Regions from separate parts of the Sporosarcina sp. P7 genome, predicted to be linked through region 1. Evidence: riboswitches for the same ligand, from Rfam matches in the RefSeq annotation. Region 1 holds a riboswitch; the other holds the start of a gene.

Region 1 (16,318 bases):
TATTTCATTCTAGCAGATAGTCAACATAGCAAACTGGTGGAAACACAGCTCTATGGCTTTTCGAAGTCAGATTTGCGGATAGCACGAAATGAAATTTACGCGAGACATGGTTATATTTTCAAATCTGAAGACTTGCAGAAATATTTCAATTCCCAGACATGGTACAAGCCAGATCCCTCATACCATTCCGAACTAACTGATATCGAACAACATAATGTCACTTTAATACAATCATTGGAATGAATTATACAATGAAATATAGTTAGTGAGTAAAGCTTTCCAATCGCAAAAACAATTTGGAAGGCTTTTTTACAAAAATTTTTTATCTTTCTGCGTGGTCACAAAAATAATCTGTTTAAGTCGGAGTTGTCTATTACTGATTATTGAGTGGTAAAGAGGTACCAAGTTCCACGCCATGCAGTCTCCAATAACTAGTATATTCACACTCTATGATGAGAACAGTCTGAGATATTATCATTTTATTACCCTTTATTCTGAAAAGTATTAATAATCTATCCGATAGTTAAAATAGACTAGTAAAAAATATTTCTTACTGTAAAATAAAAGAAAAAAGAATACCGGTGAGAGTTTCGAATAAAGATTTGTTAAAAGGAATCTGTTTAGTTGTGAGTCTTAATGAGAGTGATGGTATATTGCTAGCGTCTTATTGAAAGAGTATAACTGTCACTGGCGATGTATCAGTACAAGTTGTAAAAATGAGAGTGGGACAAAGGGGAGAAGAGATTATGATGAAATTTACGAAGAAAGTTGTACCGGCACTACTAGCGTGCAGTATTGTTTTACTGCCGGTCCAATCAACCGAAGCGGCAGCAGCGAAGTTTAAGAATTGTACGGAGTTGAATAAAGCATATCCTGGCGGCGTTGCAAAGAATGCTAGTGTGAAAAATAAAGGTGGTAAGACTAAACTGAAGCCTACTGTCGCGGCTAGTATATATAACTCACACACAAAACTTGATCGAGATAAAGACGGGATTGCTTGTGAGAGATAAAGCAGTAGCGATGTTTCAAAGAAGGTAACAGTTCACCACATAATCCCATGTGAATCGTCTATCGTGTCATGTGGAAGTGATACTGGTCTCTATATAAATAAAAGGTTTTCCGATCATGGATAGGATCAGAAAACCTTTTTGTGTTTTATACTAGTTACCAAATTATCACGGCCGATTCATTAGTCGTTGGCAGCCGGAAGAAGGAAGTTTTGGTCCGGATAAATCAAATCGGGATGTGTAATTTGATTTTTGTTTGCAGAGTATACCGCTTGAACTTGCCGTGAAATTTCTGTGTTCGTCTGCTTGTTAGGATAGTGCGTTTTGACGATCATCCACAGATTGTCGCCTCGTTTTACAGTATAGTCTAACGAGCTTGGCTGTTGTGTTTTTTCACTTGTAGTTTGTTTGTCGCGATTGTTTACAAGTTCCGTCGTTATGCTGAGACCACGACCGGAATCAATACTGCTGTCGCCGAATGTATAGATCGTTGAATAGTCGGACGGGATCGTCTCATCTGCAATGGCTTCGGCAAATGGGTTCGGTTCTCCGTTGTATATATTTTTGAACTGGCCGTCTTCGGTTTCTATATCTGTATTTAATAGATAGGCTGCCATGTGGCGGTGCGTTTTGTTGCTTACGTGATATTCGTCATACAAGTAAAAATCATTTGGCTCAAATCCTGCAGTTTCAGGCGTGTAGTATTTGCTATCGGTAGAGTAGAGACCATAGCCGCCGTATTTTTCCTCTTCTTTTGTAGTCGGGAACACATCGCTATTATCTTCAGAAGCCACTGCGTAGCCATATGCTGGGACCCAGTCAGAAATTAAATAGAAGCCCATACTTTTGTAGCCGAATTTTTCGAAACCTTGTTCGTCGATGTTTTCCTTGAGTTGCTGATTATGTCCATATAGAACATGGACATCGTCTGGCGTAGAATCTGACGCTAGATAGTCATTGATTTTTTGGACGGTTTGTTGATTTCTTATGTCTTCAAAATCGGTCAACTCTTTGCGGTCATCTTCATAGCGGTTAGGTAGCAGTATGTATTTCGCACCGCCTTCTAGTAGATTTTGCACCATTTTCAAGGAATAGTCGCTGGCATGTTCTGCGGTGCGATCTACGCCAAGATCTTCTACTGCATAGCCATCATTTCCACCTACGCTGATGATATACAGAGCGTCTGGATCGATTTTCCCGTTATGTTCCGCGAGAAACGTCTTCACTTGCTGGTCAGCGCTCCAGCCTTTTAGGAAAGTGGAATAGTTGGAACGTTCATCTTCGCTGCCTTCTGTTCCAAATAGGACGCCTGAAAAAGCACCGCCAACTGCATAGTTTGTCAAGTTGTCATACTCTCCGGTCAATGCCTTTGCCAGATATTCGGGAAAGACACGCCCGTTAGAGTAGCGTCCTTTATAATAGTACTCACTTTCCGCTTTTACATAGATGCCGTCTTCCGGGTCATACCCTTCGGCCGGTTGTGCCGCGAATCCTGTTGTAGCAACCGCCACACTTAAAAAGAATGCAAAAAGTAGTGCTGCCCATGATTTGATTTTCATTGAATCCCCCTGTCTGATAGTAAGAATTGTGATGCATTGTGTGCACGAAAAAGTTTTCTGACTTTTCCGTACTAGAATACTATAGCATGAATACTGAAAAGTCTGCAAAATTCGAAACCGGTACCAATTCATTTTATTGTCTATGTATAAACAACCGCCACTACTAAAGTGACGGTTGTTCTCTTATTTGTGTTTACGAATATGAAACAGCCTGGAAAGGCCTTTGAATATGATCGCCAAGGCGAACAAGACGATAGTGATCACCAAAATCACAGCAAGAGCAAACAACAATAAGCTTCCAGCGAGAGTTGCCAATAAGCCCGGAACGATTAAAAATAAACCGAGCAAAGCATATCCGGCTAAAATCCCGAAGAAGAAAAGCCATTCATTGCTTAGTTTTGCACATTTCGACATATATTTCACCTCCTTGCTGTACTATATGTCGCGTTCAGCAAGGCGATGTAATGCAATACACTCAGTTTGCGATAATAAAAGAATGTTTATATATAGAACGTGCGATTCGACCAACCACATCATTTATAAAAAACGAGGCTTCCCATCGATTAACTGACGGGAAGCCTCGTTGTGATGCTCTCGATATGCAATTATGTGGTGCCGAATTTACTTACATTCAATCAAACGTCAACACAATACGGCCATTGATCTGACCTTTTTCCATCTTTTCAAGAATGGCATTTACATCAGAAAGGGGAGCCGTTTCAATCTGTGCTTTCACTTTTCCGCGCGCTGCAAAATCAAGCGCTTCTTTCATGTCGATTCGTGTGCCTACGATGGAACCTTTTACTGTGATTCCGTTTAATACCGTATTGAAAATAGGGATAGGTAAATCTTCATGTGGCAAGCCGACAGCGACCAATGTGCCGCCACGTTTGACGGAACGATACGCTTGCTCGAAAGGTACTTGGGCAACGGCTACGCTAATAGCCGCCTGTACGCCGCCGATTTGTTTTTGGATCGCTTCGGCAGGATCTTCCTTTTTGCCGTTCACTGTAATGTCAGCGCCGAGTTTCTTCGCAAGCTCTAACTTTTCATCCGCAATATCTACTGCCACTACATTGAATCCCATAGCTTTCGCATACTGGAGCGCTACGTGGCCCAATCCGCCGATGCCGTAAATCGCGACCCAGTCTCCTGGTTTTGCACCGGATACTTTCAACGCTTTATATGTTGTCACACCTGCGCAGAGGATAGGTGCAGCTTCAACAGAACTAAGGTTTTCTGGAATTTTCGCGACATAATCCGCTGCTGCGAGGCAATACTCCGCGTATCCACCGTCCACTGAATAGCCACCGTTTTCTTGATTGTGGCACAAAGTTTCTTTCCCTTGTAGACAATAATCACATTCACCGCATGCAGAGTAGAGCCAAGGTATCCCGACACGATCTCCGACTTTTACAGCCGTGACGTTCGGTCCAATAGCTTCAACAATTCCTACGCCTTCATGACCTGGAATGAGAGGAAGTTTCGGTTTGACAGGCCAGTCACCGTTGATTGCGTGTAAGTCTGTATGACAGACGCCGCATGCCTCTAGTTTGACTAATGCCTGACCCGCGCCAGGTGTTGGTTTTTGTGTGTCTTCAATCTGCAACTTTGTCTGGAATTCTTTAACGATCGCTGCTTTCATTGTGGTCTGTTTTGTAGTCCCTCTTGCGTTACTGTTTTGAATTGCTGGTTTCATGAATGATTCCTCCCTTTTTCTCTTACGGACTATCTATACGTGGGAGGATTACAGATTAGTACACGTTACGTGAAAAATACTACAGTATGCAAAACACCTTCTTTCTTTCAAAAGGGAAGAAGGTGTTTTATATCATCAGAGAACTACATCGTATGACCGGTAGGGGTTAGTACACTATTTAACCTTCAACCCATCCAAAACAATAGAAGTCATATGGTGAATTTCTACGACAGGATCCAATCGTTTTCTAAAAATAATCCAATCATAAATTGTCCCACGCATGCAACGTGTGATGAGCATCGATATATAATCAGCCGAGAACTCTTGTTTAAATTCCTTACGCTCGATTCCTTCTTCCACATACGAATGAATGATTTGGTAAAGTTGTCGATTTTGATTAGTTAAATAGTGATCCTCATTCATTGTTAAGGCTAGTGCGCTTGTGTAAATGGTATGGACAAAGTCTTTTCCCAATACGTCTCGTAAATACGTCATTTGCCCTTTATAAAAAAGAAGGATTTTTTCTGAAGCGCTTATATCCGTTGGAATGCTCGGGATAAAGGATAAATAGAATTCATCAATGTCTTTAAATTTCTCCAAGAAAATATCATATTTCGAACTATAGTGGACATAGAATGCTCCCTTTGAGACACTACATGCTTTCGCAATGCTCTCAACGGTTACGTTATCAAAACCTTTCTCATGGAAAAGCTCCAAGCCTTTTTCAAGGAGGTTTTGTTTAGTTTCTAGCGCTTTTATCTGTCTAGAAGTAAGTTCTGTCATACTCGATTCCTCCTCTACGATGCTTGTTCACTCTGTACCATGATAGCATATTTCATAAAATTAAATAAATTAGTTGACTATTTAGACAATACTATTTATTATTGAGTGACCATAGTATGTGACTACGGTATGTGAAATAAATACGTTCCTATTTTCATTGGTTCAAAGCTTGGTAGTTTGGTTTTTAATTTTCATGATAAATGACAACGCTTTCATTTTATGAGCGATCAAAAAAGGGGGAGTATGTATGGCGAACGGAAAAAAGATTGGGTTTATCGGTCTCGGGAATATGGGTTTTCCGATGGCGAAGAATTTATTGAGGCATGGCTACACGATATTTGCTTTGGATATCAATAAGGAATCCGAAAAACGATTTGCAGAACTGGGTGGGCATGTAGGGATGACGACTGCTTCGCTGCTAGAAGAAGTAGATCTGGTTTTCACTAGTTTACCTACTCCTGCTATTGCGGAAAGTGTGTATTTAGGGGAGGACGGAATTGTTCATAAAAGTACCAAGCCATTGGTATTAGTGGATTTGAGTACGATTTCACCTGAACTGAACAGAAAGATTGAGCAAGAGGCGCTGAAACAGGGTCTTGAATATCTAGGCGCTCCGGTTAGCGGTAGTGTCAGTGGAGCGGAGAACGCTTCGTTATCGATCATGGTCGGGGGTGAAAAAGATACGTTTGAATCGATACTGCCTTATTTAGAGGCTATTGGGTCGAACGTCTTCCATGTAGGGAACGATCCGGGTGTGGGTACTATTGTGAAGCTCATCAATAATATGATGGCCGGTATCCATAATCAAGCCGTTGCGGAAGCGCTTTCACTTGCGAGGCTCGCGGGTGTGGATCAGGACATCGTCTATGACATCGTCAATGTCAGCTCGGGCGCCAGTACCATTCTTACACGGAACTACAAGACGTATATTTCACAGGATGAGTATACGAAAGGTGCATTCACGACTTCATTACTATTAAAAGATTTGAAGCTTGCGAAACACGTATCGGATTCTCTGGACGGGGAGCTACCGATTGCGTCGCAACTTATTGAGTATTATGAAGCGGAAGTAGAAAAGGGGCATGCGCATGAAGATATGTCTTCTTCGTATTTGATGATCCAAGATAAGTTGAATAAGCAAAAGCAAAACGTATAAGAAAATTTACTATAAATTGGGAGGAATGGACCTATGCAAAAAACAGACGTACAGACATTAACTCATTTTATTAATGGAGAAGAAGTAGAAGGTAAAAGCGGACGGTTTGGAGATGTATTTAATCCGTCTACTGGAGAGAAGATTGCACAAGTACCACTCGCATCCACAGAAGAAGTGAATGAAGTGGTGAAGCTAGCGAAAGAAGGGTTTACTCATTGGTCGAAGGTTTCGGTTGGCAAACGAATGGAAGTCCTTCATAAGTTCCGTGCGTTACTTCTAGAAAACACAGATAGACTAGCCTATGCGATAGGTGAAGAGAACGGAAAAACGCTCTCCGATGCAACAGGTGAAATCACACGCGGGATTGAGTCGGTGGATTTTGCGCTTGGCGCTCCACACCTATTAAAAGGTGAGCATTCCGTGGATGTGGGAGGCGAGATCAACTCCTATTCGATGCATAAGCCTTTAGGTGTCGTGACATGTATTTCACCATTTAACTTCCCAGTCATGGTACCGGTTGCGATGAGTACGATGGCAGTAGCGGTAGGGAACGCTATGATTCTGAAACCTTCAGAAAAAGTTCCTCATTCTGCATTGATTCTGTCAGAGCTTTGGTCAAAAGCAGGATTACCAGCGGGTGTTTGGAATGTGGTCAATGGCGATAAAGAAGCTGTGGATGCATTGCTTACGAACGAAGACGTAAAGGCTGTGAGTTTTGTCGGTTCGACGAGAGTAGCCGAAGCGGTTTATGAAAAAGGAACGAAACATCATAAGCGTGTACAGGCATTTGGTGGCGGAAAGAATAATATGGTCATCATGCCGGATGCAGATATTGATACAGCGGTGAATTCATTCCTCGGCGCAGCATACGGTGCCGCATCACAAAGATGTATGGCAATCTCTACTGCCATTCCTGTCGGGGAGAAAACAGCTGACGCGTTCGTTGCAAAGCTTGCAGAAAAAGTAAACGAGCTGAAAGTCGGAAAGTTCGATGACAATGAAGCAGACTTCGGCCCATTGATCAGTGCAGAAGCAAAAGCGAGCGTTGTAAATTCCATTGATTTGGCGGTAGAAGAAGGAGCCGTTCTCGTAGCGGACGGACGAAACCCTAACGTGGCGAATGAAGATGGCTATTACTTAGCGCCGACATTGCTCGATCATGTGACGACAGATATGAATGTCTATAAAGAAGAAGTGTTCGGCCCTGCACGCATTGTAGTGAGAGTGGATACGCTCGAAGAAGCAATCGATTTGATCAATGAACATGAGTACGGAAACGGCGTGACAATCTTTACTGACAGTGGTAATGCCGCACGAACGTTTACCGATCAAATTGAAGTGGGAATGGTCGGAGTGAATGTGCCAATTCCGATTCCGGTTGGCTACCATAACTTCGGTGGGTGGAAACGCTCTAGATTTGGAGAAGGGCAAATGTTCGGTCCTGATACGGTTCGTTTCTTCACGAAAACGAAAACGGTGTCCGAGAGATGGTTCGACACTGCCTACAATGAAGAAAGCCAAACCGATTTCGATTTCCCAAGTAGCTGATTAACCATAAGCAGGATCGTAGTGACTAGTTAACTCCGATCCTGCTATTTTTCTATACTAAAGCAGTTTCACTTTACGTCGTACATTGCCAGTTGGAGGAGGGGTAGTATGCTAGGGATATTTATAGGCTTAGTGTTACTGATGGTATTAGCATATAGAGGTTGGTCGATCATTTGGATTGCACCTATTTGTGCAGGAATCGTTGCGTTGTTCGGTGGATTGAATTTGCTTGACGCCTATACAGACACTTATATGACAGGTTTCGTAAACTTTGCTAAGCAATGGTTTCCGGTATTTTTGCTAGGGGCGATTTTCGGGAAGTTGATGGAGTATAGTGGAATGGCCCACTCAGTAGCTATCGGAATATCCCGCGTTTTTGGTAAAGAGCGTGCCGTCATTGGGGTCATAGTGGCAGCAAGTGTTTTAGCTTACGGTGGCGTGAGTGTGTTCGTTGTCGTGTTCGCGGTCTATCCATTGGCACTTAATATGTTTCGTGAAGCGAATATAAGCAGACGTCTTCTTCCAGGAACGATTGTGGCGGGGATGATGACATTCGCCATGACGGCACTACCGGGTACGCCGCAAATCCAAAATCTAATTCCGACACAGTACTTTCATACGACAGCGGCAGCCGCTCCGATTATTGGACTTGTTTCATCCGCATTCATGATTATCTGCTCGATCGTGTATTTGAATCATAGAGTACACGTGTTAAGGGAAGCAGGGGAAGTCTTCGAAGAACGTAAAGAGGATTTGAATGCAAAACCACGCACGAAGTATCCACATATCATTCTTTCATTACTACCTTTACTGGCTGTCATTAGTACATTGAACTTTTTAAAGTGGGATATTGTCATAGCGTTAACAACGGGAATTATTCTCATTTTGCTCATTTCTATTAGAGAATTCAAAGGCTTCACAAAAGCAATCAACAGTGGCGCCAGCGATTCGGTCATGGCGATGATCAACACGAGTGCTGCAGTAGGATTTGGGACAATCGTCCGATCGGTTCCAGGCTTTGAAAAGTTAAGCGACGCAATTTTAGGGATCAATGCGAATCCGTTAATCTCTGAAGCTATTGCGGTAAATGTTTTGGCTGGAGCGACGGGGTCGGCTTCTGGAGGTTTGGGGATTACATTAGAAGCGCTAGGCTCGCATTACTATGAGGTTGCGACCACTACGGGTCCAGCACCTGAAGCCTTTCACCGCATTGCATCTATTGCTTCAGGGGGATTGGATTCCCTTCCCCACAACGGAGCAATTTTGACAATATTGATTGTGACAGGCATGACGCATAAGGAATCGTATAGAGAGATGGGTGTCATTGCGATTGTCTTCCCGATGTTGTCATTGATCCCGGCGATTGCGCTTGGGATTATGGGGATTTATTGATTTGTGGGGGTGTACCAGGTCCTTGAGAGCGTACCAGGTCCCCACACAATTTGAGAACTATTCAGACAATTATGCACCATGGGGGGCGTACCAGGTCCCCACACAATTCAGGAACTATTCAGACAATTGTTTAATTATTGCCAAAAAGACTTCTTGACCAATGGGTTAGAAGTCTTTTTAAATGCTGTTGTATCAGAATTTTTGTTGATAGAGTTACGTAGGCACTTCTAGAATGTCCTGACTAGTGTAGATGTTTAATAGCTCTTCTGTTCCCATCAAACAATAGGTAACGTAGGCTTCTGTGGTTTTCTCGAATGGTGGAGGTAGGAAGTGTGGAAGTTTTGATATATCTAGATAAGGATAAGGTGACGGAGTAGAAGAATGGTAGTAGGGGAATGTACTGAATGGGTATTCACCCAAATGTTTAACCATAGGTGTTTTTGTTGCAATCGGATTTCGGTGAATATAGCGGCTTACGGCCAGCATTGCATAAGTAGATTTTACTTCCTTAGAATAATATCGACCTTGATAAAGCTGTCCAACATAGTCGTAACGTTTAGAGTAATAATCGCTGTATTTCCGATTGATATGCCGCATGATTTTGGATAGGTTGTCTTCAGATTGAATTAGAATGTGATAATGATTTGTCATGATACAGAATGCAACAACAGTAAAATGATAATCGATCGATGCATGGCCTATGCAGCGCATCAGATGTAGCATATCCTCTTCGGTAGAGTAGATATTCTGTCTGTTGTTGCCGCGCATAACGACATGGTAGTATACACTTGGCCGCCAATTCCGTTTACGTCTTGCCATTGATCTCTCCTCCTATTTGTTTGTGAATCTATTGAGTATAGAGGAGAAGTTTCATTTTGGTCAAAAGGGCATTATTGAATTTTGGAAAACAGAAAGTGCATACGAGTCCTATTTTAAGTTTGAAGAATTGAATCTTTGCCGCTATTACAGTAGATGATTTCAATTTCTATATTTTTTGAATTTGAATTGTGTGAGAATTTTGTGGGGACCTGGTACCATCCCCAAATTGTGCGAAAGTTGTGTGGGGACCTGGTACCCAAAAAGCTGCTGCAAGACGACCAAATGACATAGTCGTCTCGCAACAGCTTAATGTAGTTTCTCTATATCAATCAAAGACCGATTGCAGTTTGGTTTCGAAGCGCTAGAAGGTCTTTCAATGATTCTACCTGTTCGTCAGGCAATGCAATCATAGGCAAACGAACGCCACCAACCGGTACGCCCATCAAGTTCAACGCAGCTTTCGTTGGGGAAGGGTTCGGTGCAGCAAACATTGCTTGCATGATCGGCAATAGGCCACGGTAGATGGTAGCGGCTTGCTTTGTATTGCCAGTTTTAAAGTGGCGCACCATTTCCGCCATTTCATTTCCTATAATATGGGCAGAAACCGACACGATGCCTGTGCCACCAATAGCTAGTACAGGAAGTGTAGACGCGTCATCACCTGTGTAGACAAAGAAGTCATCTCCGGTATGTTCGATAATCGCCGCAACGGCTTCTAGATCCCCACTCGCTTCTTTGACAGAAGTAATATTCGATACGTTGTTAGCCAATCGGATAATCGTTTCCGGCAACATGTTCACAGCGCTACGTCCCGGGATGTTGTAAAGCATGATCGGTAATGTAGTCGTTTGGGCAACCGTCTTGAAGTGTTGGTACAACCCTTCTTGACAAGGCTTATTATAGTACGGGACGACGAGCATGATTCCGTCGACGCCAGCTTCTTCTGCTTGGATCGTCAAATCAATGGATTCTCTTGTGCTGTTCGTTCCTGTACCTGCAATAACCGGGGCACGTCCTGCAACTGTTTGCACGGTGAATTTGAATAGATCCACTTTCTCTTGTGCGGTAAGAGTAGGGGATTCTCCTGTCGTACCTGCGACAACTAGTGCGTCTGTTCCATTGGCTAGTAAGTGATTGATTAAGGTTTTTGTTGCTGGGTAATCGATGTCTCCTCTTTCATCAAACGGAGTTACCATCGCTGTCATAATTGATCCGAAATTCATTATTCTCCACATCCTATCATTTTATTAAAAAACATAGAGGTGGGGGCGATATAATTGAACGCAAAAAGCAACAACGAGGGCTCGCTGTTGCGTTGAAATAATGAATTATTTCTTTGCACGAGATAGCCCACCATACAGTTTCCCATATGACAATCCTGCACTTGTTCAGTCCAGAATCAGCTTGGAGGTCATGAGAGTCTCGCCGCTTCGGCAAATTCCCCTTTCCACAATCTTCACAGGACCTCATGATCCTCTAATTGCGTACTAATGGTTTTTGCGCCTCTATCCTTATTTCCGAATTATCGAAATAAGTGAAAGTTTAATTACCCCTACTGTACTTGGTATCTGAAGAAATAGCAACCTTTAGTTTTTTAGATGATTGTTTTGTCTATCAATGACACTTCGTGCAACAATGCGTCTACAAGTGTACGGAAGTCGCCTCATTCCTTCGACAATTCATCGCCCAGTATTGTGTTAGCCACCAAAAAGTGCTATCTTATCAGTATAATAGCCTAAGAGTAAACTGGGCTTTTCTTGCTTGATTTATGCATTACATATGTTTTCTGAAAAGGGGAATTCGATGAGTACTATACATGAGTCCGCGAATAACAGGCCGGAAGAGTTACAGCGTATACTAGACAAAGAATTATTACAGTTGGAGAAAATTACGATTGATGATTTCGAAGTAGATCCTATCGAGAAGCCTGTCACGCAAGAAGATTTAAAGCAATTTCAGCAATTTACCTCGACGAGTTTCCGCTCTCTAGAAGAATTGTTTGAGAGCAATCAAGCCGTTTTGCCCGTAGACGAGGCAATCACGCGTTTGCAAGATGAAGCACAGGAAGACCGTGTTCAAATGGCTAAACGTGCAGTGCAGATCTTTAGTTTATTTGAAGATGTACGTCAAACGGTTGATCCCGAATCGGTCGATTTGATCGCACAGTTGGATGCAGTGTTGGATCAAGCGCATTTATTACTGGAAGAAATCGGCATAACAGAGCTGCCGGTGTACGATGAGTATTTCGATGAAAGCTATATGGAAGCGGTTGGCACAATCCCCGAAGAAGAAGCGCAAGGGATTGAGCGTTTTAAAGTGGCGGCTGTATTCCGCAGAGCCTTTTCAATCGAAGGTCAAGTCATTCAAGATGCACTAGTGAAAACGGTTTCGTAAAAGGGGGAACGTGTATGACGAGCATAACAATTGATCAATGGGTGAGTCACTACGCAAGCCCGTTTAGTAGGTGGAGGTGATTCAATGAGTTCATTCACTAACGTTCCCATGTTAGTTCAACAAATGCAACAAGAAATACGACAGAAACGTTATACATTAGCGCTTGATACGATACGTGAACTGGAAAAGCTAAATGTGAGCCGCAAGCAGATTCTGTGGCATAAAGCATTGCTTGAGAGCAAGGTCGGAAATTTGCATGTGGCATTGGCCTACTTGAAGGAACTAGATAGCGATGAGCTACATGCCGTCAAGTTACAACAAACGATTACCGACAATTGGGATACGTACACGCAGATCATCGCTAAATATAACGATGCAGTATCGGAAATTCAGCTAGGATTTGGCGAAAAAGCATTACATATCATAGATCACGCGATGCAACTAGCAGGAAAATTGCCCATCCCGATTGAATTATATCGTATGAAAACGATCTTGTTGGCACGTTATGAAAGCGGCACATTATCTCGCTATACGGCGGGGTTACCTTTGTATGCGCTCGATGATTCGACAATTAAACGTGTCGTGGCGGCAGAACCTCCGCGTCCAGATATCCCACGCCCGGTTCCAAAGCCTAAGCGAAAGCGCAAGCTGAAAAAAGAGGCGGTAGTATTCCTTGCTAGTGTTGCGACTGTCCTCTTGGTATCCGTCGTCTGGCTACTAGCCAATCTTCTAGCACAACCTGAAACCGCTACGGAGTCGCCAACTCCAGCACCGGCGAAAAAGCCTGTTATTTCAGAGACTGTGCCGAAGAAAGACAAGCCGGTTGAAAAGGTAGTCACAAAACCTAAAAAGGAAGCCACGCTTGAATTCGTTTCAAATGAAGCGGCGAAAACGTACTATAATGAAGGCTACAGGCAATTTTTAAAAGAAGACTTTCCAGCAGCAGTTGTGTATTTGGAATATGCTGTGCGTACGGAAGAAAGTGATTACTTCACCGATGATGCCTCGTACTTCCTCGCTTCGAGTTATTTGCGCGAGCAGAAATATGAAGATGTAGTGGAGATCGCGAAGGCTTTCCGTCAAGAAAAAGATGTGAATTATCAGGAATCACCTTATCGAGAAGGCATCCGTCTTCAAGAAAGCCGCGCTTTGTGGCAGCTTGGCAAAGAGACTCAAGCTGTGTCGATTCTAGATGAATTGATTCATAAGTCGAATGAAGATTGGGTGACTTATGAAGCGAGGGCTATGAAGAAGTTGGTAGTGGATGGTGAGAGTGGAGAGGAAGACGAGGCAGCTAGCTGAGTTGGTTTTGGGTTAGGGGATTGAGTGTGAGTGCCGCGCTATTGTGTGTCGGCACAGCGCTAAAGTTGGGGTGGACCGCGCTATTGTGTGTTCACACCGCGCTAAAGTTGGGGCGGACCGCGCAATTGTGCGTCCTCACCGCGCCAAAGTCAGGGCGGACCGCGCTATTGTGTGTGAATACGGCGCTAAAGCTAGGGCGGACCGCGCAATTGTGCGCCCACACCGCGCTAAAGTCAGGGCGGACCGCGCCATTGCGTGCCCGTATCGCGCCAAAGTTAGGGCAGACCGCGCTATTGTGTGTCCGCATCGCGCTAAAGTTAGGGCAGACCGCGCAATTGTGCGCCCACACCGCGCAATTGTGCGCCCACACCGCGCTAAAGTCAGGGCGGACCGCGCTATTGCGTGTTCACACCGCGCTAATGTTGGGGTGGACCGCGCTATTGCGTGCCTGCACCGCGCTAAAATCAGGGTGGACCGCGCCATTGCGTGTTCACACCGCGCTAAAGTCAGTGCAGACCGCGCCATTGCGCGTCCGCACCGCGCTAAAGTCAGGGTGTACCGCGCCATTGTGCGTCCCCACCGCGCTAAAGCCAGGGCAGACCGCGCCATTGCGCGTCCGCACCGCGCTAAAGTCAGAGCAGACCGCGCTATTGTACGTCCCCACCGCGCCAACCCACCCAAACCACAAAAAAACAGGAGCAATCCGCGAAGTCAACTGACTTCGCGGATTGCTCCTTCTGTTATTCCAGTGATTGAATCAATTCAATATTATGTTTCTCCCACTTGGTCATCTTTCCGTCAAAAGACGGATTCGGTTCGTACCAAGACTGTGAGCCAAAGTAGTTTTGCAGTTCTTTTGATTTGAATACATAGCCGTGCCGCGCATAGATTTCATTGCGGGCTAGACGCAATTCCTCTTTTGACAGTCCTTTTAGATCGGATTTGTCGAGGAACACGTCACCGCTGTACGAGATGATGAAATGATCATTTGAACCGCTAGCAGGCACTTCTTTAATTACTTCTTTGACAATAACCGTTTCGACAGGTTCTTCCTTCACGACGTCGTTTTGTACAACTGGCAAATCATTGTCAGTTTCCACGTTGGTTTCGATGGCCAATTCTTTGATGGAATCAAAAGCGAGATGAACCGATTGCTTTGCGCCGAATACGTTCGCTTGAATTTCTTCACGTACGCTTTCGTCCTGTAAAGTTGTCGTCATTTTGATGGGATAAATCCCTGCCATATACGGGCCAAATTCCGCTTGTTCATTACTTTTTTTAATATAGCCTATCTCTGTATCGTGGATCGATAGTACGGTTTCCTCCCCGATAGATTTCACTTTGAGAATATAGCCCGCCGGATTAATTGTATAGTGGGGGAAGAGGCCGAATCGCTTTCCTGTTACATGCATAGAGAACATACCGTTGTCGGTCTTTGCTTTTAAATTGGTTTCTATTACTTGAACGATGGAAGGATTTTTCTCAACCAACGTAAGCAATGCTTGAATACTTTCTGCGTTAATCGAAATACGACTATCTTTCGGCATAATCATTTCATGCAATGTGTCTTGATCTTGCTCGATCAGCGCTGAAATGAAGTGCTCTGTTGTTGCCTTTCGACCGTATTTCGTTTCCATAGCGTAATAGCTCGAAATCGCGACTAGCACAATAACTAGTAATACAATCGGATACAATGGGATTTTCAGTAACGACCGTTTTTTATTCAAATTGCGTGATACGAGAAACGTTTTGCAGTTTGTACAGTACTCTTGCTGGTTTCTATTCAGTTCATTACATATCGGACATTTTTTCATGTGAATTCTCCTACTTCATGCTATGGTTCTATCTTTTGAATGCGAGTATAGATACCAATGTAGTCAAGATTATACTATGACTGACGGGATTATTCTAGATGTAAGGAGGGTTGTGGCGTAAAGGAAGTGGGGCACTGAATATGCAGGAAAGTGGATTATTCAAGATTCGTCATATAAAATAGTCCTATATAACGTATAGGATGTATGAAGATGGTAAATGGTAAGTTATAATGGTTTAAAAGATTCCCATATTGCTAAAGTGTGACAGGGAAGAAAAGAGGCGCGAATGAAAGGACAGCATCGTATATTTTTGATGGTATGTATTGGTTTGCTGGCGGTACTTGGATTTCAAGGGACAGTCAATGCAGAAGCCGTTTCACATGAGTTATTGGTGGAGTATGAAGAAACTCGCCAGGCATTTTCGGTAGACGGAAACTTGCCCGGTGTAGAAAGTCGTGAAACAATCACGGACGATGTGGAGTTATGGAGTTTTACAGATTCAGCTGAGATGCTGTTGATGAAAGAACAACTTCTCGAAGATCCAAACGTCTTGCATGTTGAAACGAATCATGCACGTTATTCGCATGTCCAATTCAACGATCCTATTCTTGTGAAGCAGTGGTGGATTCCACAAGTGAAGCCGCAGTTGATGTGGTCTCGGGTGCAAGAGCAAAAGAAAAAGACTGTCGTCGCCGTCATTGATTCTGGCATTGATTTGTATCATGAAGACTTACAGGGTCGAATTCAGCCAGGCGGTTATAATTTCTACGCAGATAATTCGAATGTTCAAGACGTCAACGGTCATGGAACGGCTATCGCGGGAGTGATTGCCTCTAGGGCTGGGA
Region 2 (16,318 bases), on a different contig from region 1:
TCATAGCACTCCTCGTCGGCTTCGTAGTTTGGCGTATGAAGCCTGCAAAAGGTGTGCGTTCAATCTCGACTGCACAATTAAAAGATAGAGTGAACGATCAAAACGTCCAATGTATCGATGTGCGGACACCAGCTGAATATTCAGGACGCCATATAAAGAAATTTAAAAATATTCCTTTGAATTTGCTTTCAAAACAGATGGGAACATTGAAGAAAGATCAAGAAGTCATCGTCATCTGTCAAAGCGGCATGCGCAGTGCCAATGCAGCAAGCCAACTGAAAAAAGCGGGATTCGTGAATGTAACGAATGTACGCGGGGGAATGAGCGCGTGGCAAGATTAATTATTAAAGAAGTGTCTCGGAGATCCTATCTCGGGACGCTTTTTTGCGTGAAAATAAAATCGGTTGACTAGGCGAATTATAGAAAATCATACTACCAAATCAGGAAGTATGATTTTTCCGAAAATACATGAGATATGATACACTAAGCTAAAGATCATAAGAGGAGGGCTTTCCATGATACATGTTGGTCTGACAGGGTGGGGAGACCATCCAAGTCTATACAATGAGAATACAGTCGCGAATAAAAAACTACTAGATTATAGTAAACACTTTCCAATCGTTGAGCTGGATTCGACGTTTTATGCTATACAATCGAAAAAAGTTATGGATAAATGGACAGAGGAAACGCCCGCTAATTTTCAATTTGTCGTGAAGGCGTATCAGGGTATTACAGGTCATCAGCGTGGAAAGTTACCATATGAATCTGAAGAGGAGATGTTCTCGCTGTTTAAGCTGTCCCTGACGTCATTTGTTGAAGCGGGGAAGCTTGCGATGGTACTGGTACAGTTTCCACCTTGGTTCGATTGTAAGAAGGAAAATGTGGATCGCATTCGCTATGTGCATGAACAATTACAGCCGTTGCCAATCGCTGTAGAGTTTCGCAATCAAACGTGGTATTCTCCAGCTTATCGAGAGAAAACACTCGACTTTCTGAAAGACTTGAACATCATCCATGTCGTTTGTGATGAGCCGCAAGTAGGGGACGGAAGTGTGCCGCTAGTCCCAGTTGCAACGGATCCGAAAGTTTTGTTACGTCTTCACGGTCGCAATGATAAAGGGTGGGTAAATACTACGGGAGATAGTAAAGCATGGCGTAAAGTCCGCTATCTTTATGATTATAATGAAAAAGAGTTAGAGAGTATGCGTGACATCGTGAAACATCTTCAGAAGCAGACTGAAGACGTATTTGTCATCTTTAATAATAACTCCGGCCAGCATGCAGCGAAGAACGCCAAACAATTTGCACGATTACTTAACATAGAATACGGTCAGCCTCTCACCAAGCAACTGAATTTATTTGAGGGGGATCACTGATGGAATTTGTAGTACTCGCGTTAATAGGTTTAGCATCCGGTATTATCGGTTCGATTGCGGGCCTCGGTGGAGGAACCATCTTGGTTCCTGTCACATTGTTTGTCGGATTAAATTTAGGAATGATTCCTGATATTACACCGCAAAGTGTAGTGGGCTTATCGGTCATCATGATGATTGCGAATGGACTTGGATCGACACTGTCTTATATGAAAGTAAAGACGATTGATTATCGCAGTGCATGGTTATTTTTCGCCGCGAGTATACCGGGTATCATTCTTGGAGCGCTAGTCAATAAAAGCGTAAGTTTGTCCTCATTTAATTTATATTTTGGCATATTGCTCATCATTTTATCTACACTGTTATTAACGAGAAAATATTTGAAACCGATTAGATGGTTTGTAGACAATGGAAAAAAGATTAAGTTTACTGATCCGCAAGGTAAAACACATATCTATGGCTACCCAATTTGGTTTGCCATCTTATTGGCATTGTTCATTGGATTTACGTCGGGCTTATTCGGAATAGGTGGCGGTACGATGATTGTGCCGGCAATGATTTTACTATTCTTGTTCCCGCCACACGTCGCTGTTGCGACATCTATGCTTATGGTGTTTTTATCAGCAATCGTTAACTCGGTATCTCATATTTCACTCGGTCATGTGCCATGGCTGTATACGATACCTGTCGTGCCGGGCGCCTATTTTGGTGGCATGCTCGGCGCCTATTTAAACAGCAAAATGAAATCAGATACATTGGTTTTAGTCATACGCATCATTTTACTCGTCTTTGGACTTCGTTCCATCTATGAGGGGATTTGGGGTTGACACATATGAAGGAGACGGTAGCAACGATCCATATTTATCATACGAATGACGTCCATAGTCATTTCGAGAATTGGCCGCAAATTCATCACTTTCTTACTAAGCGGAAGCAACAAGCTGAAGAGAATGGGGAGCATTGTTTTCTATTTGATATTGGAGACCATATTGATCGGTCTCATCCGTTTACCGAAGGAACAGAAGGGAAAGGGAATATTGAATTATTAAACAAAGCAGGATACGACGCGGTAACGATTGGCAATAATGAAGGAATCACCATGTCAAAGGAAGCGTTAAATAGATTATATGAAGATGCGCACTTTGATGTAGTGCTCTGCAACTTGACTGAACAGGGTGGTAAGCTACCATACTGGGCGAAGACGTCCACAATATTGGAGACCACGGAAGGTGTGCGCGTCGGTGTCATCGGTGCCACAGCGCCATACTATGATTTTTATGAACAACTAGGCTGGTGCGTAAGCGAACCGCACGCGGCGTTGCGGGAAATGGCCCGCAACTTGCGTCCTCAATGCGATGTCATCGTGTGTCTCTCACATTTAGGAATCAATGAAGATCGTATTTTAGCTGTGCAATGCCCGGAGATCGATGTGATTTTAGGAGCGCACACACACCATTTATTACAAAATGGTGAATGGATTGACGACACGCTACTTGCGGCTGCGGAAAAATTCGGTCAGTATGTCGGTCACGTCCAGATCGATATAGACCGTATGACAGGTCAAGTCGTTCATATGAAAGCAGAGGTTTTTCCAACACAGATGATGGAAATGTCAGAAGAGGATATGGAACAGGTGAATAGCTTATTTGCTAAAGGGGAAGAGACACTAGAAGTGCCCGTGTTTTATAATCCATCTCCATTATCACAGCGTCTTACAGGAGACAGTCCATTATCCTCGCTGTTTGGTCGCGCGTTACTTACGTATCTTGATGCCGACTGTGCGCTTTTCAACGCGGGTATTTTCCTTGGTAGTTTAGATAAAGGCTGGGTGACAAAAGGGGATTTGCACTCTTTATTGCCACACCCTATCAATCCTTGCCTAATTCATTTAGATGGCATGGATTTGCTGACAGTCTATGAGCAATCACTTGATCCGAAGTGGACGGAACTTCCGATAAAAGGTTTAGGATTTCGTGGGACGCTGATGGGTAGTATGATACATGAACACTTATACCGTAACACGGACGGACAATTATTTGCAGGCAACCGTTTGGTAGAACCCGGTAAAATGTACACGTTGGCAACACTTGATATGTTCACGTTTGGCTTTTTCTATCCGATATTAAAAGAAGCGAAGAAAGAATATATCATGCCGGAAATGCTTCGCGATATCCTCGGTTGGTATGGAAGGAAATATTTCAATGAGCGTTAGTTATGTCCGCCTCCTATTTCGCATAATGTGAAGTAGGAGGCGTTTTCATGCGGTTTTATACGAATCAAAAACGACCAAAGAAGTTTAACTATGGAAAAACTATTCTGCGCTTTGTCATCCCAACCATCATGGTGGGAGTGGCGATATTTTTCTATACGGTCAATAAACAGCTAACGCCAATCTATACACAATATGCCGAAGTGCAAACGCAGAAAATAGCCAGTTACGTGATCAGTCAAGCGATAAACAATCGATCCACCAGTGTTTACGATGTCAATGAAATTATAGAAAATGTTCCCGATGATACAACAGATACGGTGACAACGAAGTTTAACGCTGAAATTATCAGCCAGGTCATGTCAGAAATTCATCAGCTTGTTGAAAATCATCTGGAGCGTGCAGAAGGCGGAGATCTCGATATGCTACCGCCACTCGGAGATCTCGAGTACAATCCTGATCGTATGGAAAAAGAACAAGGTATTGTATTTTTCGTTCCGATTGGGCAAGCAGCGAATATCCCGTTGCTCGGTAACTTGGGGCCGAAAATCCCAATCCGCTTCCACGTCATTGGAGATGTACATGCAACAGTAGAAACCGATATTCGTGAATTTGGTATTAATAATGCCTATGTGGAAGTGTATCTGATGTTGCAAGTCAATGTGCAGATTATCGTTCCGCTAGCAACTAGCAGAAGTGTAGTGGAGCAGAAAATACCGATTGCAATTGGCTTGATCAGAGGAAAGGTACCACAAATTTATTCAAAAGGAGAGCAAACGCCAGCACAAATCGAAGTTCCGCTAGAGAAGACGGAGTAAAAGGCTATTGTGAACAAAGTCAATTATTGCTACACTAAGAACAGAAGAATATCGAGACTTACGTAGAGGCTGCATTGTTTATAAGTACCTGGCGAGAGAGTGACATCTATGACCGCGAGCGAAAGGAGACAATGCCGAAGTTTGAGAAGGGTCAACTTCTCAAGTTGGGGTCATTTCAAAGAGGAATGACACTGTCATACAGCGATAAATGTATGGAGAGCTACAGTTGCCAATTGTACTGCGATTTATGAATGTATTGCTTGATCAATTGACTGGCCGACTCCTACACGTATGCTATTGCCTGTGGGGTTGGCTTTTTTATCGGTAAATTAAGGAATTACAGGATAGTATTTGCTTTCCACTCTTCGATAGATCTTCTGCATTTCGATATCATCTAGCAACTAGAAAGAGGGGAATTACAATGATCGGAACATGGGTCTCTATTTTGCCTCCTATTATCGCCATCGTGATGGTGTTGGCGACGAGGAGAGTATTATTATCATTAGGAGCGGGAATTGTTACAGCGGCTTTACTTTTAGCGAACTTTGCTCCGTTTGAGACATTAAAAGGTGTATGGAGGGCCATGACAGTTTCGTTTTGGGATGGCGGGCTCAATACATATAATATATTTATTATGTTATTTCTATTATTACTAGGTGTCATTACGGCATTCGTCAGTTTATCCGGAGGGAGCGCCGCATTTGCACGCTGGGCAGTTAAACGCATCCGTACAAAACGTGGCGCGAAGCTGTTGACGATGGGGCTAGGGATTGCAATTTTTGTAGATGACTACTTCAATGCCTTGGCAGTTGGACAGATTGCAAGACCCATTACAGATCAGCACAAAATCTCTCGTGCGAAATTGGCATACTTCATTGACTCAACGTCAGCACCTATTTGTGTCGTGTCACCCATCTCGAGTTGGGGCGCATTCTTGATTGGACAACTTGCACTTATTTTAGGTACGACAGCAGCGGTGAGCTATTCGCCATTAACGGCATTTATTTTGATGGCGCCGATGAACTTCTATGTCATTGCGACATTGTCCATGGTCTTCTTCTTTGCTTGGACGAATAATGACTTCTTTGAAATGAAGAAACATGAAGACCGTGCCATGAATGAAGGCGAACTTTATGATCAAGGTAAAGAAATTCCAGGTCAGCTAAAGGAAGAATTCCCTGAGCATACGCACGGCAAAGTTCGCGATTTGGTTGCACCGATCGTGACGTTGATTGTGGTAACGCTCGGCATGATGATTGTTACTGGCTATAAAGAAGCGGGCGTTTTCGATATCTGGGCAATATTTGAAAACACTGATGTACCGTTCTCTTTGGTAATTGGTGGTGTTACGGCTACTTTGCTAGCTATGTTGTTATATATTCTGCAAATGAAAAAGAACGAAACAGCAAGTGTATCATGGATGTGGCGTGCATTGATTAGCGGAGTGAAAGCGATGATGCCTGCCATTCTCATCTTAATTTTCGCTTGGGGATTGACTGAGCTAATCGCTTCCTTAGATACAGGTCTATTCCTATCTACCATGGTAGAGCAATTAAATATTCCAGTCACGTTCCTTCCGGTTTTGATCTTTATATTAGCGGGATTAATGGCATTCTCGACAGGTACCTCATGGGGTTCTTTCGGTATCTTAATGCCAATTGCGGGTACCATTATGGTCAATGCAGCACCTGAATTATTATTACCGGCATTGGCGGCAGTACTTGCTGGCGCAGTATTTGGAGATCACTGTTCACCGATTTCCGATACGACTATTCTTTCTTCTACTGGAGCAGGTTGTAACCATATGGATCACGTGTCCACACAATTACCTTACGCGCTTGTCGCAGCTGCTGTAGCAGCAATCGGGTATGTTGTGCTCGGGCTGACGGGTTCTGTGTGGATCGGTTTAGCAGCTGTTATTATTACTCTAATAGTATTATTCGCGTATTTGAGTGCCAAAGGTAAGAAACACCCAGAACAAATAGCATAGTTTACCATTTAGACTAAGAGTGATAATTACTTCATTCTTAGTCTAAATTTGTTTTGACATCTCTAATTAGGCTGTTTATACTAAATATACAGAACTAGAGTTGTCAGAATAAATCAAATGGTAAAAGTTTTGTAAAATAACAAAAAAGAGGTGAAGTTGTATGGAAAATCGTTCACAGTGGGGAACGAGAGCTGGTTTTATACTGGCTGCAGTGGGTTCGGCTGTAGGACTCGGAAACATTTGGCGCTTTCCTTATGTCGCCTATGAAAATGGCGGCGGCGCATTTTTTATCCCGTACTTATTTGCCCTTTTAACAGCAGGTATTCCGATCCTGATTTTGGAATTCACGATTGGACATAAATATCGTGGATCAGCCCCCCTTTCATTCTTCCGATTGAATGGAAAAAAAGCCGAGTTTCTAGGCTGGTGGGGGATCTTTGTATCCTTCGTTATTTCTACCTATTATGCCGTAATCATTGCATGGGCTATGAAATATACCGTCTACTCATTTAGTTTATCGTGGGGGAAGGATCCAGAAGCATTCTTCTTCGGAGATGTTCTGAGTTTAGCGGATAAACCTGGAGAAGTCGGAGGACTCGTTGGAGGTGTAGTATTACCCTTACTACTTGTCTGGGTGATTTGTTACATCATCCTAATGGGTGGTGTCAAGAAAGGGATTGAATTGGCGAATCGGATATTTATTCCTGTTCTTTTCTTACTCTTCTTATTTGTCGTCATCCGTGCCATCACACTTGATGGAGCTATGGTTGGACTGGATGCGTTCTTTAAACCAGATGTCGATAAGTTACTGAACCCTCGTGTATGGGTTGCAGCGTATGGACATATCTTCTTCAGTTTATCGATCGCATTTGCCATTATGATCACGTATTCTAGTTATTTACCAAAGAAATCCGATATTACAAATAACGCCTTTATTACAGGTTTTGCAAACTCTTCTGTCGAGTTACTGGCAGGTATCGGAGTATTCGCGGTACTAGGATTCATGGCAACGAATCAAGGAGTAGACGTAGCAGACGTAGCCACGGCAGGTGTAGGGCTTGCGTTCGTCGTATTCCCTGAAATTATTAATCAAATGCCAGGATTAAATGGCCTGTTCGGTGCATTCTTCTTCCTGTCGCTGACACTTGCCGGGATCACCTCACTCATCTCGATTTGTGAAACGTACATCGCAGGTATGGCAGATAAATTCAATATTTCAAGACGTCGTTCGGTGACGATCGGTGTCGGATTATCAGCCGTCATCTCCCTGCTGTATGCAACGAACGGTGGTTTATACTTCTTAGACGTAGCGGATTACTTTATCAACCAATTTGGTATCGCAGTCATCGGTCTAATTGAAGTGGTCTTACTGGCTTGGGTGTTCAGAAAACTTGGTCTGTTCGAACAGCATGCTAACGCAGTATCAGATATTCGTCTTGGCTGGTGGTGGAAAGTATCATTATCATTCATCACACCAGTAGTATTGGGTACGATGTTATTCTTCCTCATCAAAGATAACATCGCAGAAAACTATGAAGGATACCCTACATCGTTCTTATGGACGATTGGCTGGCCGGTAGCAATTGGCGCATTTGTGATGTCGATCGTTTTCACGTCATTAAAGTGGAAAGACAACACACGAATTACAACAGATTATGAAGAAGATAAAGGGGGGCTATAAATGGATACAGGAATGAGCGGCTCTGCAATTCTCATGATGCTACTTGGTGTGACAATCATCTGGGGCGGTCTATTTATTAGCATCTTTTACGCTACGATCCTCAGTAAGTTTCGAAAGAAATTCAAAATCGAATAGTAAACGATGGACACCTGTAACCGGAAATATGGTTGCAGGTGTTTTTTGTTGTAAGTTGGCGGGTGCACCGTTGATCGACGCTGCAGGAGGATGCTTAAGTAATGTAAGGGGTCAAAGCCACGCGTATTAGAAATCATCCACCACAACAGCGGAAATCCAAAATCAGTCATCCTATTCCAAATTTCTACTCGCTTACCTTATTGCTTGCAATGTGTGTCATCTATAATTGAAGGTTATCTGAATTTATGTTACATTGACATGAGAAGAATCTATCAACAGAATGGAGTCGGTAGCGTTGTCATGCAAACCTGAAACAGGAAGAAAATCTGAGCATGTTAGAAAGCCGGATTGGCTGAAAATTAAGCTGAACACCAATGAGAACTATACAGGTTTAAAGAAATTAATGCGCGAAAAAAACTTGAATACCGTATGTGAAGAAGCGCGTTGTCCGAACATTCATGAGTGTTGGGGAGAGCGACGTACAGCTACCTTTATGATCTTAGGGGCTGTGTGTACACGGGCATGTCGTTTCTGTGCAGTTAAAACAGGTTTACCTAATGAACTTGACACCGCTGAACCGGAACGCGTAGCGGAATCAGTTGAATTGATGAATTTAAAACATGCCGTTGTCACTGCCGTAGCACGCGATGATCTAAAAGATGGAGGCTCTGCGATTTTCGCGGAAACCATTCGTGCGATACGCAGGAAGAACCCATTTACGTCTATTGAAGTATTGCCATCGGATATGGGTGGAGACATAGAGAACTTGCAACGTTTGATGGATGCAAAACCAGATATCCTCAATCATAATATTGAAACAGTACGTCGTTTAACACCGAGAATTCGTGCGCGTGCAACATATGATCGTTCACTTGAATTACTTCAACGTGCCAAAAACATGTATCCCGAGATCCCGACAAAGTCTTCACTAATGGTAGGACTCGGAGAAACAATGGAAGAAATTATTGAGACAATGGATGATCTGCGTGCACACAACGTAGATATCATGACAATTGGTCAATACTTGCAACCAACAAAAAAACACGCTAAAGTCGTAAAATACTATTCGCCTGACGAGTTTGGTGAGTTGCGGAAAATCGCAATGACTAAAGGATTTTCTCATTGTGAGGCGGGGCCGCTTGTGCGTTCAAGTTACCACGCAGACGAGCAAGTTAATGCTTCGGCCAGAGAAAAACAGCGCCAAGGTGACGAACTGCTGAAACTTGAAGGACAAGCGAGCAGTTAAATGGAAGTGAAGCAGAGAATGGTTATTGTAGAGAATATGCAATATGAAATTGCAGAAGAGTTTCGCGATGGGTTCGATGAAGAAGCCTTGAACGAACGCTTTAGCGAAGTACTGTTAAAGTATGACTTTATCTTGGGTGACTGGGGATATGGTCAATTACGATTAAAAGGCTTTTTTGATGACCGTAATTCCAAATCCACATATGAAACGAAAATTAGTACTGTCCAAGATTATATTTATGAATACTGTAATTTCGGTTGTGCTTATTTTATCTTGAAAAAGATTGGAAAAATAAAAGCGGAACTAACGGAAGTGGAAGCGGTGGACGAAGTACTTTCTGAAACGCCATCTACTTCAAAAATAGACTAATAAAAATGAAAGCTTCGGGCAAATTAGCTCGGAGCCTTCATTCGTTTCGCAATAAATATGGTAAGATAGAAGTATGAGATATATGAGGAGGAAGAACAGTATGTATTTTGTAGATCAAAACCAAATCAATAAAACATTAGTGTATATGGAGCAGTTGATCGATATTTTCAAAAAGGAAACGAACTGGCTACAAAGCGATGTAAATAAGCTGGCTTTAGAGCGAATTGCACACGGTTTGATTGAAGGAATCATTGACGTAGGTAATTCTATGATCGACGGATTCATCATGCGTGACCCTGGAAGTTACGACGATATAATCGATATTCTTGAAGATGAAAAAGTGATCCTATCCGAGCAAGCCACTCCATTAAAGGCATTCATTTCATTACGCCCAATGATTGTCCGCCAATTCGTGGAAGTCGATGCGGATAAAGTAGTACAATCCATTTGCGAGACGCTTAAAGAACTACAACAATTCCCAGGACAAGTTCGAGACTACTTAACGAATGAATTAGGTCCAGTCTCGGCGTTTCTTCCGACAGAATGATGAGGCAATATAAAGCGTATTGTTTCGATTTGGATGGCACGATGTATCGTGGTAGTGAACCTATCCAAGAAGCGGTAGATTTCGTTGCGGCGTGCCAAGCTGAGGGTAGGGGAACATATTTCATTACGAATAACGCTGCCTTGACACGTACTGCGCAACAGAAGAAACTAGCAAGTTTTGGTGTGAGTACAGAAACTGATTTCATCATGAATTCAGCCACCACACTGGCTCGTTATTGCAAACAGCATTATGACGGTGCAAATGTCATGATGATTGGTGAAGAAGGATTGCGTGAGGCATTGGAACTCGAAAATATTACGATCACCACAACGAATCCAGATGTGGTGGTAATGGGACTCGATCGTCAGGTTACATACGACAAACTCGCGAATGCTTGTCTGGCGATACGTAACGGTGCTCATTTCTTAGGCACCAATCAAGATATTAAATTCCCGACTGAAAAAGGACTAGTACCAGCTAACGGTTCTTTCCTTAAGTTGATGGAGGCGGCGACTGATACAAAGCCACTCATTGTTGGAAAACCAGAGCCGCATATGCTGGAGTTCATCCGGCAGCAAGGAATGTACGAGAAGGAAGACATGATCCTGATCGGCGATAATTACGATACGGATATCATGGCGGGTATTCGCTATGGTATAGATACAGCGTATGTCGCGACAGGAGTCACGCGTAGAGAAGATGTGCTAAAGAAAGCGCAACAACCTACTTATATGCTGAATTCGCTTGCGGAATGGCTGAAGTAATAAGAAGCTATCGAAGAAGTCGTTACACACAGGCTTCTTGCGATAGCTTTTTTGTTTAACAGGGGAGCTATTAGGGAATAGTGGACAATGATAGTGGACTATAGCAAAAAAGGATGTCTCTAGAAGCATAATCGCTAGAAGACATCCTGTTGACGGTATTTTATTAAAAAAGTGGATTTTCTTCAATGAACTGATAAATTTGCTTCGTCAATTCATCCGCTGTATCCGCTTCGACAAGTTCACCATTAACAATCGCGTACAATGTGTCGCTACATTTCGTACAATAGCTCAAACAGCCGTATTCGAGTACGTCAATGTTTGGGTCCCGTTCCAACGTTTCGAATACAGGGTAGGCACCGTTAGCCAAATTACTCATACAAAACTCCACGATGGGATTCATCTTTCTCACCTCGCCTACTAGAAATGGTACTCTTTTTTTACAAAAGCGTCAATGAACATGACATATTGTGAAAGTTGTCACATACTGTTATACTAGCAAATGAGATGCACGAGAAAATGGACATAGAAGGAGGACATTATGAGAAAATTACTTTTACTAGGTGCCGGCTATGGTAACATGAGAATTTTATTGCGTTTACTAAATAAAGATTTACCAAGCGATATTGAAATTACACTTGTCGACAGAACCTTATTTCATAGTTTGAAAACAGAATTTTATGCATTGGCAGCGGGAACTGTGTCGGATGCCGATGTGCGCGTCGCGATCCCTGTTCATGACCAATTGAAAGTGGTAGAAGGCGAGATTCAAGAAATCAAGCCAGAAGAAAAAGAAGTGTTGTTGGCAGACGGACAAGCACTTGCATACGACGAATTGGTCATCGGACTAGGTAGTGAAGATAATTACCACAACGTACCTGGAGCAGCTGAACATACGCTGAGTATCCAAACGATTGGGAAATCCCGCCGGACGTATCAGACGTTACTCGGACTAGGCGATGGCGCAACAGTGGGAATCGTAGGTGCGGGACTTAGCGGTATCGAATTAGCGAGTGAGTTACGTGAGAGTCGTCCGGATTTGAAGATTAAATTATTCGATCGGAGCCCGCGTATTTTACGTGACTTCCCTGAACGATTGAGTAACTTCGTAAAAGGTTGGTTTGATCAAAACGATGTAGAAGTCGTAGCGAATTCGAACATTACCAAAGTAGGCGAACATACTCTCTATAATCATGAAGATACAATCGATGTAGATGCAGTCGTTTGGACAGCTGGTATTAAGCCAGGCAAGGTTGTGGACGATTTAGTCATTCAGAAAGACCGTTCAGGCCGTATCGTACTCAATCAATACCACCAAGTTCCAAGTTACCGAAACATTTACGTTGTCGGGGACATCGCTGCGCTTCCACATGCACCAAGCGCTCAGTTGGCAGAAGTTCAAGGCGAGCAAATCGTTCAAGTATTACGCTCCACTTGGAAAGGTGAGCCGCTAATGCTTGAAATGCCGGAGCTGAAACTAAAAGGTTTCATGGGTTCGTTAGGGAAGAAGCAAGGATTTGCGTACTTAGCGGATCGTACCGTTACAGGAAGAATCGCCCGTTTAATGAAATCTGGCTTGCTATGGATGTACAAATGGCATAACGGGTAAATTCAACAATCTGCAAGTCACTTCCATGAAGTGGCTTTTTTTAGTTATGATATTGCCTATCGTTCATTGCATACAAAGAAGCGGTCAGTTCCACATAGAACGACCGCTTCAATGAATATATTGTTCTCAATTAATCCATCAATTTCTCAATTTATTCGGCTTGAAAACCTTGTGCTTCTAATGCGTTAAAAACAGGCTTTAGTTGAATATGGCCTTCTCCGATCATTTCATCATTAATCATGACGAGTGGATAAAAATACTCATCATCACGAATTTTTTCGACGATTTCCCGCTGTCGTGATTCGGTTAATTCTTGATCGATATCAATATACGTAATAGAAAACGGTTGTTCAGGGTACTTTCTCGATATTGCTGCTTGAAGCCATTCATACGTATCTTTGGAAGAAGGTGCATTTACACAACTGGCACAGATGACTTCTGCTCCATATACTTCAATTGTTACAGGGGATTGCGACATATTAATCAAACCTCCGATTCATTATTGGATTTTTTCTGCTGGGCAGTTTATAATAAGTATAAGGAAAGGAGAGTGTGTTTACAATGACAACAGATATTAAATTATATGAGCCGGTAAAAGAAGTGCTAGATAAATTGCGCCCATTCCTCTTGCGAGACGGAGGGGACTGCGAACTAGTGGATATTGACGAAGGAATAGTGAAGCTGCGCCTATTAGGAGCATGCGGTACTTGCCCTAGTTCAACGATTACATTAAAAGCTGGCATTGAACGTGCATTACTTGAAGAAGTACCAGGTGTAGTAGAAGTAGAACAAGTATTTTAATTTCACTAAATAAAAAAGCCGTGCAAATGAAGTATAACCTTCTTTGCACGGTTTTCCTTATTCAACTGGTTTTATGAGCGGTTTCCTCATCACGGATTTCTTGCCATCGATCTTTGGCCATTTTGATGATTGTAGGTTCGGTTGATCTGTTTTGCGTTTCAATTACACGTGAGAAGTTTCGTATGGCTTCTGCGCGATCATGAATGCGCCAAGATAATTCCGCAATGATATATTGCACACGGGTTTCAGACATTTGTGTTCCGATATAATCACCTTCAGAAAATGCCTTTATGTAGAGGTCGCGAGATATTTCAAGATAACGCATTTCTTTCTGACGGTTTCCCTCATTACGATAAATCCAAGCGATACGTAACATGATTCCTGCTATCGTTAAATACTTTTCTTTTTTAAAATTGGCATTTAAATATGCTAATTTATAGGCTTCAATTGCTTGCTCTTTCGTCCGTACGCCACCAAAAGAGCGGCTATGCCATTTAGCTGTTATGTTTTTAGCGATCATTTCTTTTGTGCCGGGCGCAAAGTAGGGAGCGAAATCATCAGTAAATGCAAAACCGCAATTCGGACATACGGCAACATTATAAAAAATAGGATTAACTTCCTTGTCCAAGTAAATAGGCCTAAAATCGCTATCATGATTAACTACTCGTACTTGGCGAGAACGAACTTTAGTAGTAGGGAAATGCTCTTTACACAGTAAGCACTGCATTTTTTTCTCATAAAACGGGCTAATTTCCACTAGTATCATCCCTTTCTGTCCTAAGTCTTATTGTACATTATAATAGACCTAGTGGGGGGCTATTTGTTTGCATTGTGAGGAAAAAGATTGATATGATAAAAAGAAAACGTGGAAAGTGAGTGGTATTCATGACGAACACAGTAGAGATAACAGAAGCAGCGGCATTTCACGTAAAAAAAATGATGACACATAATGAAGAAGAAGGATCTTTCTTGCGCGTTTCCGTTAATGGCGGAGGTTGTAGCGGGTTGACATACGGTCTTGGTTTTGCCCAGGAAAAAGAAGAGGATGATATTTCGTATACTGCACATGGAATTCCTGTAGTTATTAAAGAAGAGGATGCAGCGATTCTTGTAGGGACAAAAGTGGATTATAAAGAATCTTTAATGGGTGGCGGCTTCACCATCGACAATCCGAATGCCATTGCAAATTGTGGTTGTGGTACTTCATTTAGAACAGCTAACAAAGCTGGCGCTCCGGCAGATTGCGAGTAAATGAAGAAGTGATTAGTCGAGCGGAATGTGAGGGAATTATAAGGACGCTACATTACTAGTCTAAATTGATTATTTGCACAATTATAATTCTGTTGAAATACGTTCGCAAAAGGTCTACTATAGGAAATGAAAGTAAGATTCTATTCATATCAAACTAAATGCCGGCACTGCAAAATAAGTAAGATTGATTTTACACGTACTCGGCGTTTAAGAAACTAAAAGGTGGTTCGATTTACGTGAAAAGACCAACAATCTTAGTATTGGGTGCAGGTTATGGCGGTTTGATGACTGTTGTGAATTTACAAAAGTCATTAGGTGCAGATGAAGCAGATATCGTTCTAATCAACAAAAATGACTATCACTATGAATCTACATGGTTGCATGAAGCGGCAGCTGGAACGTTAACTCCAGAACAAGTTCGCTACGATATATCCAGTGTAATCAATAGCAATAAAGTAAAGTTCATCGAAGCTGAAGTTACGGGCATCGATGTCGCAACGAAAAACGTCAAAACGAACCTCGGTTCTCACACATATGATTATTTAGTAATTGGTCTTGGTTTCGAAGGAGAAACTTTCGGAATCCCAGGTTTGGACAAGTACGCATTATCCATTGCCAATGTGAATGCAGCTCGTCACATTCGTGATCACATGGAATATCAATTCGCTACATGGTCTACTGAAGAAGTTAAAGATGATAGCCGTTTGACTATCATCGTAGGTGGGGCTGGATTCACAGGAATCGAGTACCTTGGTGAACTAGGAGACCGTGTACCAGAACTATGTAAAGAATATGATGTACCAGCCAAAAAAGTGCGCATTCTTTGTGTAGAAGCAGCGCCAATGGTCTTGCCTGGTTTCGATCCGGAACTGGTGGAATACGCGGTGCGTCAATTGGGTGCAAAAGGCATAGAATTCTCTATCGGCACGCCGGTTGTTGAAGCGACTCCTGAAGGCGTGAAGATTAAAAAAGGCGAAGATGAGTTTGAATTCATCAAAGCGGGTACAGTCGTATGGGCTGCTGGCGTTCGCGGTAACCACTTGATCGAAGAATCGGGTATAGAAAACATGCGTGCTCGTGTTAAAGTTGAAAAAGATATGCGTGCACCAGGATTCGATGATGTATTTATTGTAGGTGATTGTGCATTGATGATCAACGAAGCGATCAATCGTCCGTACCCACCAACTGCACAAATCGCTATGCAACAAGGCGAGATGATTGCTAACAATATTATTGCATTGATGAAAGGGAACCCAACGAAAGAATTCGTACCGGATTTAAAAGGTAGCGTTTGTTCTCTAGGTGATTCCGATGCGATTGGTGTGGTATTCGATAAAAAAGTGACAGGTGCGAAGGCATCCTTCATGAAGAAAATGATCGATAACCGTGCTCTATTCATGATCGGCGGTCTTGGATTAACGATTAAAAAAGGTAAATTCAACGTATTATAATGAATATAGAAAAGCACTCGCCTTTGCGAGTGCTTTTTGTGTGCATGAAAATAGGCAATAAGTCAACTGTGGAAGTA

What was found. A riboswitch is a leader RNA that binds a small molecule or an ion and turns the genes downstream of it on or off. The one in region 1 is predicted to bind lysine.
Region 2: another riboswitch for lysine. It lies ahead of CSV60_RS11095 (Na+/H+ antiporter NhaC family protein); the one in region 1 lies ahead of dapA (4-hydroxy-tetrahydrodipicolinate synthase).

What each region holds. Positions count from the first base shown of each region.
Region 1 covers NZ_PDZF01000017.1:10,810-27,127, reverse strand. The annotation lists gene CSV60_RS13970 (YARHG domain-containing protein) at 1-243, shown strand, start outside; gene CSV60_RS13965 (excalibur calcium-binding domain-containing protein) at 750-1,010, shown strand; gene CSV60_RS13960 (SGNH/GDSL hydrolase family protein) at 1,190-2,566, opposite strand; gene CSV60_RS13955 (hypothetical protein) at 2,750-2,980, opposite strand; gene adhP (alcohol dehydrogenase AdhP) at 3,198-4,211, opposite strand; gene CSV60_RS13945 (TetR/AcrR family transcriptional regulator) at 4,440-5,048, opposite strand; gene CSV60_RS13940 (NAD(P)-dependent oxidoreductase) at 5,296-6,204, shown strand; gene CSV60_RS13935 (CoA-acylating methylmalonate-semialdehyde dehydrogenase) at 6,238-7,752, shown strand; gene CSV60_RS13930 (GntP family permease) at 7,861-9,144, shown strand; gene CSV60_RS13925 (transposase) at 9,358-9,963, opposite strand; gene dapA (4-hydroxy-tetrahydrodipicolinate synthase) at 10,293-11,186, opposite strand; lysine riboswitch at 11,302-11,479, opposite strand; gene grpE (nucleotide exchange factor GrpE) at 11,767-12,357, shown strand; gene CSV60_RS13910 (tetratricopeptide repeat protein) at 12,442-13,659, shown strand; gene CSV60_RS13900 (YARHG domain-containing protein) at 14,400-15,473, opposite strand; gene CSV60_RS13895 (S8 family peptidase) at 15,760-16,318, shown strand, end outside.
Region 2 covers NZ_PDZF01000010.1:99,815-116,132, forward strand. The annotation lists gene CSV60_RS11070 (rhodanese-like domain-containing protein) at 1-341, shown strand, start outside; gene CSV60_RS11075 (DUF72 domain-containing protein) at 516-1,376, shown strand; gene CSV60_RS11080 (sulfite exporter TauE/SafE family protein) at 1,376-2,200, shown strand; gene CSV60_RS11085 (bifunctional metallophosphatase/5'-nucleotidase) at 2,206-3,585, shown strand; gene yunB (sporulation protein YunB) at 3,633-4,400, shown strand; lysine riboswitch at 4,456-4,631, shown strand; gene CSV60_RS11095 (Na+/H+ antiporter NhaC family protein) at 4,822-6,390, shown strand; gene CSV60_RS11100 (sodium-dependent transporter) at 6,551-8,071, shown strand; gene CSV60_RS15775 (methionine/alanine import family NSS transporter small subunit) at 8,072-8,206, shown strand; gene lipA (lipoyl synthase) at 8,487-9,452, shown strand; gene CSV60_RS11110 (YutD family protein) at 9,471-9,821, shown strand; gene CSV60_RS11115 (DUF86 domain-containing protein) at 9,922-10,368, shown strand; gene CSV60_RS11120 (TIGR01457 family HAD-type hydrolase) at 10,365-11,132, shown strand; gene CSV60_RS11125 (YuzB family protein) at 11,296-11,532, opposite strand; gene CSV60_RS11130 (NAD(P)/FAD-dependent oxidoreductase) at 11,671-12,738, shown strand; gene CSV60_RS11135 (YuzD family protein) at 12,890-13,216, opposite strand; gene CSV60_RS11140 (NifU family protein) at 13,300-13,539, shown strand; gene CSV60_RS11145 (DUF2225 domain-containing protein) at 13,601-14,305, opposite strand; gene CSV60_RS11150 (HesB/IscA family protein) at 14,425-14,790, shown strand; gene CSV60_RS11155 (NAD(P)/FAD-dependent oxidoreductase) at 15,027-16,241, shown strand.